DNA from 2 places in the Anaerobacillus sp. QJM3NY_17 genome. Region 1 is predicted to be linked to the other one. Evidence: riboswitches for the same ligand, from Rfam matches in the RefSeq annotation. Region 1 holds a riboswitch; the other holds the start of a gene.
The links. A riboswitch is a leader RNA that binds a small molecule or an ion and turns the genes downstream of it on or off. The one in region 1 is predicted to bind cobalamin.
Positions count from the first base shown of each region.

Region 2: linked by a shared signal. The riboswitch ahead of AC0VYV_RS20675 (ABC transporter substrate-binding protein) and the one ahead of AC0VYV_RS18190 (ribonucleoside-diphosphate reductase subunit alpha) in region 1 are both predicted to bind cobalamin.

Region 1 is NZ_CM149685.1:3,506,744-3,511,550, forward strand. Features, by position in the region: gene AC0VYV_RS18190 (ribonucleoside-diphosphate reductase subunit alpha) at 1-1,745, opposite strand, end outside; cobalamin riboswitch at 1,882-2,056, opposite strand; gene AC0VYV_RS18195 (sensor histidine kinase) at 2,414-3,784, opposite strand; gene AC0VYV_RS18200 (response regulator transcription factor) at 3,723-4,409, opposite strand; gene AC0VYV_RS18205 (hypothetical protein) at 4,556-4,807, opposite strand, start outside.
Region 2 is NZ_CM149685.1:4,047,241-4,052,047, reverse strand. Features, by position in the region: gene AC0VYV_RS20690 (M56 family metallopeptidase) at 1-745, shown strand, start outside; gene AC0VYV_RS20685 (DoxX family protein) at 804-1,193, shown strand; gene AC0VYV_RS20680 (DsbA family protein) at 1,205-1,921, shown strand; cobalamin riboswitch at 2,062-2,246, shown strand; gene AC0VYV_RS20675 (ABC transporter substrate-binding protein) at 2,385-3,368, shown strand; gene AC0VYV_RS20670 (FecCD family ABC transporter permease) at 3,352-4,392, shown strand; gene AC0VYV_RS20665 (adenosylcobinamide amidohydrolase) at 4,395-4,807, shown strand, end outside.

The sequences.
Region 1 (4,807 bases):
CCTTCAAAGAGAGAGTAGCTTCCTTTTTCAACGGCAAGCTCATGACTTGCCTGTATCGTTAAATAATTGATTGTTTCATATAGTTCGTCCGCATAGTCTGCCGCTTCATGACTTTCCCAGACAATCTCTTTTTTCGCAAGGAGGTGATGCCAACCAAACGTTCCAAGACCAATGCTTCTATACTTCTCATTCGTTAACTGGGCTTGAGGCACTTCGATCGTATTAATATCGATCACGTTATCCAGCATTCTTACTTGAATTGGAATTAATCGCTCTAGTGCATTAGCTGTAACCGCACGCCCAAGATTAATACTTGATAGATTACAAACGACATAGTCACCAGGCGTTTTCGTAATGATAATCTTACCGTCTTTCGTGAATTCCTCTTCAACGGTCGTTGCACTCATATTTTGCATAATTTCCGTACAAAGATTGGAAGCATAGATCATACCAGCATGCTTATTCGGATTCGCTCGATTCACCGTATCTCGATAGAACATATAAGGCGTCCCAGTTTCCAATTGTGATTTCATGACTCGCTTCATAATCTCAATAGCCGGCACGGTTTTTCTTGAAAGCTCAGGATGGTTCACACATTGCCTATATTTCATACGAAACTCTCCTGATCCTTTTTCTTTGTCATACACATCTTCTAGTGAAAAGCCCATCACCTGGCGTACTTCATGAGGATCAAATAAATGCCAGTCTCCACGGTCTTCCACTGCTTCCATAAAGATATCTGGAATACAAAGACCCGTGAAAAGATCATGTGTCCTCATTCGTTCGTCTCCGTTATTAAGCTTGGCATCAAGAAATTCGAAAACATCCTTATGCCAGACATCAAGATAAACAGCAACAGCACCTTGACGCTGTCCTAGCTGGTCTACGCTCACAGCTGTATTGTTTAATTGCTTCATCCACGGTAAAACCCCAGATGAATTTCCTTTAAACCCTTTAATATCACTACCACGAGAACGAATTTTCCCGAGATATGCTCCAATTCCTCCACCATTTTTCGAAACGGTCGCTACATCTGTATTGCTGTCATAGATTCCTCTAAGACTGTCATCCACCGTATCGATAAAGCATGAGCTTAGCTGTCCATAGCTTTTTCCTGCATTTGAAAGAGTAGGCGTTGCTACTGTCATATATAAATTAGATAGCGCCCAATACGCTTCTTCAATTAGATTTAATCTCTTATCTTTTGGTTCATTTACCATGAGCGTCATAGCAATGACTAGAAAGCGCTCTTGAGGTAATTCATACACATTCTTATCATGATCTGTAGCTAGATAGCGGTCTGCGAGCGTTCGTAGTCCGATGTATGTAAACAAACGATCTCTTGATGGCTCGATTAACTTAGCAACTTGCCCTACTTCATTCTTGGAATAAGACTGAAGGAGTGCCTTGTTATAAATCCCTTCATCTGTCAGCTGTTGAAGAAGGCGATAGAAGCTTCCCCCACCATATACCTCTTTCTCAGAACGATGTGAAAGAGATTTACGATAGAGCGAATGAAGATGAAAAGCTGCTGCCACATAAGTCCAGTCAGGTTCTGTTGCGCTGATTCGTTCAAGGGCATTTAAAACTAGAATGTTACCAACCTCTTCTTGCGTTGATTCTTCTGAAATACCATCAATTGTTTTTTCAATAAAACTCTCACTAGCAAGTGACGGGTACTCATCTAGGAGCGTTCTTACTTCCTCCATCATTTTTGTTACTGTCATTTCTGCTACAGTACTCATATACCTCTCTCCTTTATCCATCCAAAATAAAAAGCTCACTCTCGGAAGAGTGAGCCTGGAGAAAACGACAACGTATAAATGGACATACTCGTACATTTACCCTGCCATTTCTCACCCTCAACCCCCGAAGAATAGAAACGTTTTTGACTATACGGCAGGTCTACTGGCTTGTGCTTCTTCCTTGGCAAGCCTTCCCGGAATTAACTCCAGTGGTTTCTTGCCTCGTCCACACGACAGTTGCGGGGACAGCTCCGGATTCGACCGGATTCCCTATTAAGTCGTTCTACGACACCGTATACTCAATTATTAAATTACGTACATTTTACCCATATATAGTATTCCAAACATTTATATATCACTAAATATTGATAACTCCATCTTACATGATGCTTTAATTTAGCACAAGCTTTATTGTTACATTGACTTAGATTTATTTCAACTCTAAAGACACTCACCTATCACTTTCAACCTGCTCATGCATATATTGTTGATACCTAAAAAAGTTTCCTGAAGGAAAGAAAGGTGAGTATGATGAAAAGATCATCTTCGGTTAATTTTAAGAAATTGGCTGGCTATACACAACTCTGTCAGAAATTCGGTATTTTGAGTGAACAAGAAAGCAAAGAAATTCTACAAAAGTTAAGTGAGCATAAAACATAAAGTTCTAACTACGATTGAAAAGGAATCGAGATCACGATCCTTCCTCCCTTTTTATTGTCTTCGGCGTAAATGTTACCATTATGCTTTTCTACTATTGTTTTCGTAATCGATAGACCAATGCCAGAACCTGACTTGTCACCTGTATAAAATCGTTCAAAAACGCGCTCTGGATTCTCGCCAAAGCCTTTACCATCATCTTCAACCTCAATATAAACTTGACGATTATCTTGGTGGACATGTACTTCTATAACGGATGAAGCGAATCGAAGGGCATTACCGAAAATATTCATAAAAGCTTGCTTCATTTTATCACTGTCCATCTTAAGGTCTATGGTATGATCAATGTCATACCTTACCTCTATTTGCCGTTGATGTGCAAGTGGTTTTACCACAGTGATGACTTCCATCAACACGTGATGAAGATCGACTACTTCATAAGTAAAAGATTCATCTACTGTTTCTAACCTAGTTAAATAAGAAATGTCCTGCACGATCTTTTTTAAACGCTGCGTTTCTTTCACGATCACTTCAAGACTATACTCGACGTCCTGTCCTACGATTACTTCATCTAGAATCCCTTCCGCATTCCCTTGAATGGCCATTAGAGGTGTTTTTAATTCATGAGACGCATTTTGAAGGAATTCCTTCTGATCAAAATCATTTTTTCGAAGTTGCTCCGTTAGTTCTTGAAATGTCTTAGCAAGTTCATTGATTTCATCCTTTGTTTTAAGCGTCAACGGGGGTTGTTCCTTGCGCATCGTAAATTCCCTCATGTGATTGGCAAGTAATCGAGTTGGCCCCGCTATTCCTTTCTGCATAATAGCAGCAAGGAGCACGGCAACAGCAGCAGATACTAAAAGACTAACAGCCTGTGATTGCTGAATAATCCGATTGAAACCTTCAAGACTTTCTACCTTCGTAAATAGCACAATACTGCCAACTTGCTCTCGTGAAAGACTAATTGGCACTTCCTCTGTAACATATAATTTTCCTTTGTTTTCTTCATAATCAATTCGAACCACTTCATCGACATTCGAATAAATTGCCTTCTCGTTTGCATTATAAATTATAAATTGAGATGAGATTAAATTGCCTGCCATTTCAATTCTTCTGCGATCAAGTAACCCATTAGGTGGATTTTCGCCCTTCCACTGTCGATCTTCGAGCATCTGACTAATTTGCAATCCCTCTTTTTGCAGCTGTTCTCTCGTTTCGCGCACAAGATATTCTTGAAATAAATATTGAAATGAAATAGTAGTAATAAGCAGAATAACAACAATAAGAACGATATAACTAAGAAACAATTTGGTACCGATATTAAACTTCTTCATCGATTTTATAGCCGTACCCCCAAACTGTTGCAATCTTCGCTTGCGCATTTGCATCTGACATCTTTTTACGTAGCCTTTTCACAAGGTCATCAATAATCCTACCATCACCTACATATTGATAACCCCAAATGGCTTCAATTAATCTCTCTCTTGTAAACGGTTGTCCTGGATGTTGGAGGAGATAGGCGAGCACATCGTACTCTTTCGGCGTTAAAGGCATTTCTTCCTCATTCACTAATAACAGTCGTTTTTTCTTATTTAAACGTACGTTCTGAACAGTAATTTCTTGTGAAGAATGGTTTTTCTCTAGGCGATTCATCCGTTTGAATAGATTCTTAATACGCACAACAAGTTCTCTAGGGCTAAAAGGTTTCGTTAAGTAATCATCAGCGCCAAGTTCAAGGCCTAGTATCCGATCAAGCTCTTCATCTCTTGCGGAAACAACGATAACGGGAATGTAAGAATACTTTCTTAACCGTCGAAGGAGTTCAAGTCCATCAACATTTGGCATCATAATATCTAATACTAATAAATCGGGTTCAATTGTCTCTAGAGCACTTAACACTTCTGCCCCATCTGTAAAGGTTGAGACAATAAACCCTTCTTTTTTTAAATACTTCTCTAAAATATCACGTATATTTTGTTCATCATCTATCACAAAAACGTGCTCCATCTCTCTCAACTCCGTTCCCTTTTCACATCTTAGACGAAATGTGCTTTTCATACTCTTTATATTATCCTAGCCTTATCTGACAGTAAATCAGCCGCATGTCTTCAAAACATACGAAAGAGATAGGGGGCCCCTATCTCTCGCTAAGATTAGCTAAGTTTTTCAATCAGCTGATCAAGTATATCATTTTTTTGTTTCACAATTTCTTGAGCCTGCTCTCGCTTGGCTTCCATCTCTTCGCGCATTTCTTCTCTTGCGGCTTTCTCTTCGTCGGTTAACTCTGGACGCTCTCCACTTTCTTCAAGTTCCTGCTTCTTAGACTCTCTCTCTTCATGAGCAGCCTGTGCTTCATCATGCATCGCATCAAGCTGTGAGTTTAGATCAGCAAGCTCTTTCTGAAG
Region 2 (4,807 bases), 540 kb from region 1:
GAACTGGACGCTTATGTTAAGCGTACTTGAAGCCTGCCATAATATGCTTCGCGCGATCGGTTTATCATCTATGAACATGCTATTAGAAGTTCTGATTCTCTCAACATTTTCATTAATCGTGATGATGATCGTGAAGCAAATTTATCGATATGTCACCTTTTCGAAACGGCTGTCGCTTCTTCGTGAAGACACTGTCACACAGGAAGTCATTCGGAATTACGATTTAGGAAAGCAGGCACTCGAAGTGATTAGAAGCGATGAGCCTATCGCGCTTACGTATGGAATGATTAGACCCAAAATCGTTCTGTCGACTGAACTAGTTAGCCTGTTGAGCAAAGAAGAGCTGCGCGCCGTGATTTATCACGAAACTTTTCATCAGCAGCATCGTGATCCATTGAAAAAATTTATCATCACCCTTCTCGTCCACGCGCTTTGGTACGTGCCGATTTTGAAATGGGTATCGAATCACTATCACACGCTACGCGAAATTGCCGCGGATCGGTTTGCGATGAAAGAAGCAAATATGCTGGATCTTAGTAGCGCGTTATTAAAACTATTAAAAAGCGATCACCGACAGCGTCATGCGTTTGCCGTATCTTTCGCGGAAACGTCTGTGAACGATCGCATACAACATATTCTTGCGCCAGAAAAAGAAGTGCATGTAACGCTGCCTGTTGGTACAGTCCTTTACTCACTTTATATTGTGTTAGGGTTATCCATCATGTTTATGGTGGCAACACCCTAATTCTTTTCGGAAACAAACACTACATCGTGTAGTGTTAAAATTAGGAGGGAGTTAATTTATGAATTTATCACAAAACGTTGCTCTTGTCGTATTACGAATCGTACTCGGTCTCATTTTTACGGTTCACGGTCTTGATAAATTTGCTGGAGGGATTGGAAATACCGCTGGATTTTTCGAGAGTATTGGCATTTTGGGTGGTTTAGCGTATGTCGTTGCAACGTTTGAACTAGTCGGAGGTCTTCTTATGATCGTAGGACTAGGCACACGCATTGTTTCTTTGCTTTTCATGATCGTCATGCTAGGAGCGATCTTTACGGTTAAACTAACGACAGGATTTATCGGAGGGTATGAATTGGATCTTGCTCTTCTCGGTATGTCAGTCGCTGTTTTGATTAGCGGAGGCGGAACCATTTCCGTTGATTACAAATACTTTTCGAAACAATCATAGGAGGAAGAATCATGGCAAATTCAAATAAGAATAATAAGAAGAAGAAGCAACCGAACAAACAAGCGAAAGCTCAGCATCAGAAAAAATCGAAAGCGTGGATCTACTGGTTAGTGGCCGCTGTCGCTGCAGTTATCGTAATCGTGATCGTCGTTTCAAGCGGCTCGAGTTCTGATGGTTCAGAGGAAAAAGCGATGGAGCAACCATTTCTCGGTGATGAAAATGCGCAGGTAGAAGTGATTGAATTTGGAGATTACAAATGCCCTTACTGTAAAGCATTCGAACAGTCCTTTTTCCCGCAAATTGATCAAGAGTTAATTCAAACAGGGGAAATCAAATTCTCGTTTATCAACTATCCATTTATTAATGTTGATTCTGATCGATCAGCTGAATTTGCTAAAGTGGTGTACCAGGAGCTTGGGAATGACGTGTTCTGGGAATTCCATTCATTAATGTATGAAAAGCAAACAGAAGGCACGGAACAGCAGGACATTTACACCGAAGATTATCTTGTCGACACGTTAAAAGAAGTGACTGATGAAGAAAAAGCACAACAGGTACTGGCAGCTTTTAAAGATGGCGAAGGAGAAGCGGCGATCGACTACGACTTATCGAAAGCTCGTGATCTCGACGTTACTGGCACACCAGCTCTCTTTGTGAACGGCGAGCCGTTTGAAGGACAAACAATTGATGACCTGAAGAAAATGGTAGAAGAAGCGAAGGAAGAGTAAAGGAATTACCATCATTGTCCACCGTGGGTGGACAATGATGGTTTTTTGTTTGTGAAGGGGGTCAGGCGCGAGCCTGACCCCCTCAAAACACAACTGTTCCCCCCACTCCCGCAATCATGTATAATAAACCTGTTACCAATTACATAGTGATCGATTCAGGTGTCTTTTCAATGAAGACTTAATAGGGAAGCTGGTGCAATTCCAGCGCGGTCCCGCCACTGTAAATGGTCGCCTGCTGCAGAATCCACTGTTCGTAACAGCGAATGGGAAGGAGCAGCATGCGATAACCATGAGCCAGGAGACCTGCCTGAGTCTAGCGCGAACAGCCTACGAGGATAGGGATGTGCGAACGGATTCAGGTGCTGCCTTTGGCACACCGTTACTTCCATTCGACCATCTCCATGCCCTCGTGCGTGGGGATTTTTTAGTTTAGAGACATCAGAAAACAGGAGGAGAAACACACATGAAAAAGCTTTATTCACTACTCGTTTTACTTTTTCTCGTTACAGGAATCATCGCAGGTTGCGGAGCGAGTGAAGAGAACAGCGCGACAAATGAAGGAAATGCGAATACAGAGCAAGCTGAACAGTCAGAAGATAGCGCTTTCCCAGTAACGATAACGGATGCATTGGACCAGGATGTTACGATCGAAAAAGATCCTGAAAAAATTGTCTCCTTAATCCCGAGTAACACTGAGATCCTTTTCGACCTGGGAGCAGGGGAAGAAGTCGTTGGCGTATCTGACTTCGCCAACTATCCGGAAGAAACGGCTGATATCGAAAAAATCGGCGGCATGGAATTTAACGTGGAGAAAATCATTTCTCTAAAGCCTGATCTCGTACTTGCACACGGCTCAAGCGCACATAACTCAGAAGCAGGTCTACAGCAGCTTCGTGATGCTGGAATCACCGTACTCGTTGTGAACGATGCGAAAAGCTTCGATGAAGTGTACGCTTCCATCGAAATGATCGGACAAGCAACTGGTGAAACGGAAGAAGCGGAAACAACGATCGATGAAATGAAGCAAGATCTTGAAGACATTCAAGCAAAAGCAGAAAGCATTAGTGAAGAAGATCAGAAAAATGTCTTCGTCGAAGTTGCCCCTGCGCCTGAAATCTACTCTCCAGGGAAGAATACGTTTATGGATGACATGCTAACGATGATTCACGCGAAGAACGTGACGCACGATCAGGAAGGCTGGAACCAGGTGGATCAGGAAGCGATTATCGAAGCGAATCCTGACGTGATCATCACAACGTACGGCTACTATACAGAGAAGCCAGTTGAACAAGTGTTAAGCCGCGACGGCTGGCAGGACGTAACGGCTGTCAAAGAAGAGCAGGTTGTTGACGTACACTCTGACCTCGTTACGCGCTCTGGCCCTCGTCTTACTGAAGGAGTAGAGGAACTTGCAAAAGCGGTTTACCCGGATGTTTTTGCTGAATAAACGGTTCATTGCCTATCCGATTGCGATAGCACTCTTAATTGGTGCCATGCTCCTTGGCATTTCAATCGGTACTGTTTCAGTTCCAGTGCTTACCATTCTAAAATTAATCGGAAGCGAAGTTTTGCACCTTCCATTCATAGGCAAAACCGATCCAATGTTTACAACAATTGTGATGGATATTCGCTTGCCGCGCGTCATTTTGGCAGGTCTTGTGGGGGCGTCTCTTGCGATAGCAGGGGCCGCCTTTCAAGGTCTTTTGCGTAATCCACTAGCGGATCCGTACGTGCTCGGCGTTTCATCCGGAGCATCAGTTGGAGCGGTACTCGTGCTGTTTTTCAACCTGTCCATTCCGTTTGTCGGCATGTTCACCCTACCAGTTATGAGCATCGCTGCATCGATTCTCACGATTTTTCTCGTGCTCTTTTTCGCACGACAAATAGAGCGATCGATGCGCGTGGAGACGATCATCCTAACAGGAATTGTGTTTAGCTCATTTCTTGGCTCACTTCTGTCACTTATGATCGCTTTAACTGGAGAGGAGCTTCGTCAAATTATCGGCTGGCTCCTTGGAAGCGTGTCGATGCGAGGATGGGAATATATCGGAATTATTCTTCCCTTTTTCATCATCGGCTCAGGGATCCTGCTCTTTAGCAGCAGGGAGCTGAACGCAATGTCGTTTGGTGAAGAACGCGCTCAGCATATCGGCGTGAACGTCGCGAAACGAAAGCTTTGGATTCTCATCGGCGGCTCGATTTTAACAGGGGCAGCTGTTGCGGTTTCAGGAACGATTGGTTTCGTTGGCCTTGTGATTCCGCATTTAACGCGCCTTCTATGGGGCCCGGATCACAGGCATTTACTGCCACTATCCATTTTACTTGGAGCTGCTTTTCTGATCATCGCTGATTTGATTTCACGAACGATCATTTCACCAACTGAACTACCGATTGGCGTCATCACATCGCTCATCGGTGCCCCGGTGTTTGCCATTATTTTAATACGAAGACGTAAGGAAAGAAGAGGATAAGCATGCTAAGCGTACATTCTGTTACAGGAGGATACCCCGGTCACGACGTACTTGATGACATTTCGTTTGATGTGAATCAAGGTGAGCTTCTCGGGATCGTTGGACCAAACGGAAGCGGCAAAACGACTATTTTTAAAATGGTTAGCGGCATTCTAAAAGCAAAGTCCGGCTCGATCTTGCTTAAAGATAAGCCGCTCTCAAGCTACTCAGCGAAACAGCTAGCGCGCGTGCTCGCGGTTCTTCCACAGCATGCGGATCAGGCTTTTCCTTATACCGTTAAAGAAACCGTTTCGCTCGGACGCTACGCCCATCAGACGGGATGGTTTCAAATGTGGAGCGAGCATGACGAGGCGGTTGTACAGCGTACAATGGAGCAAACGGGAATCGCCGCCTTCGCGGATAACTACGTGAACGA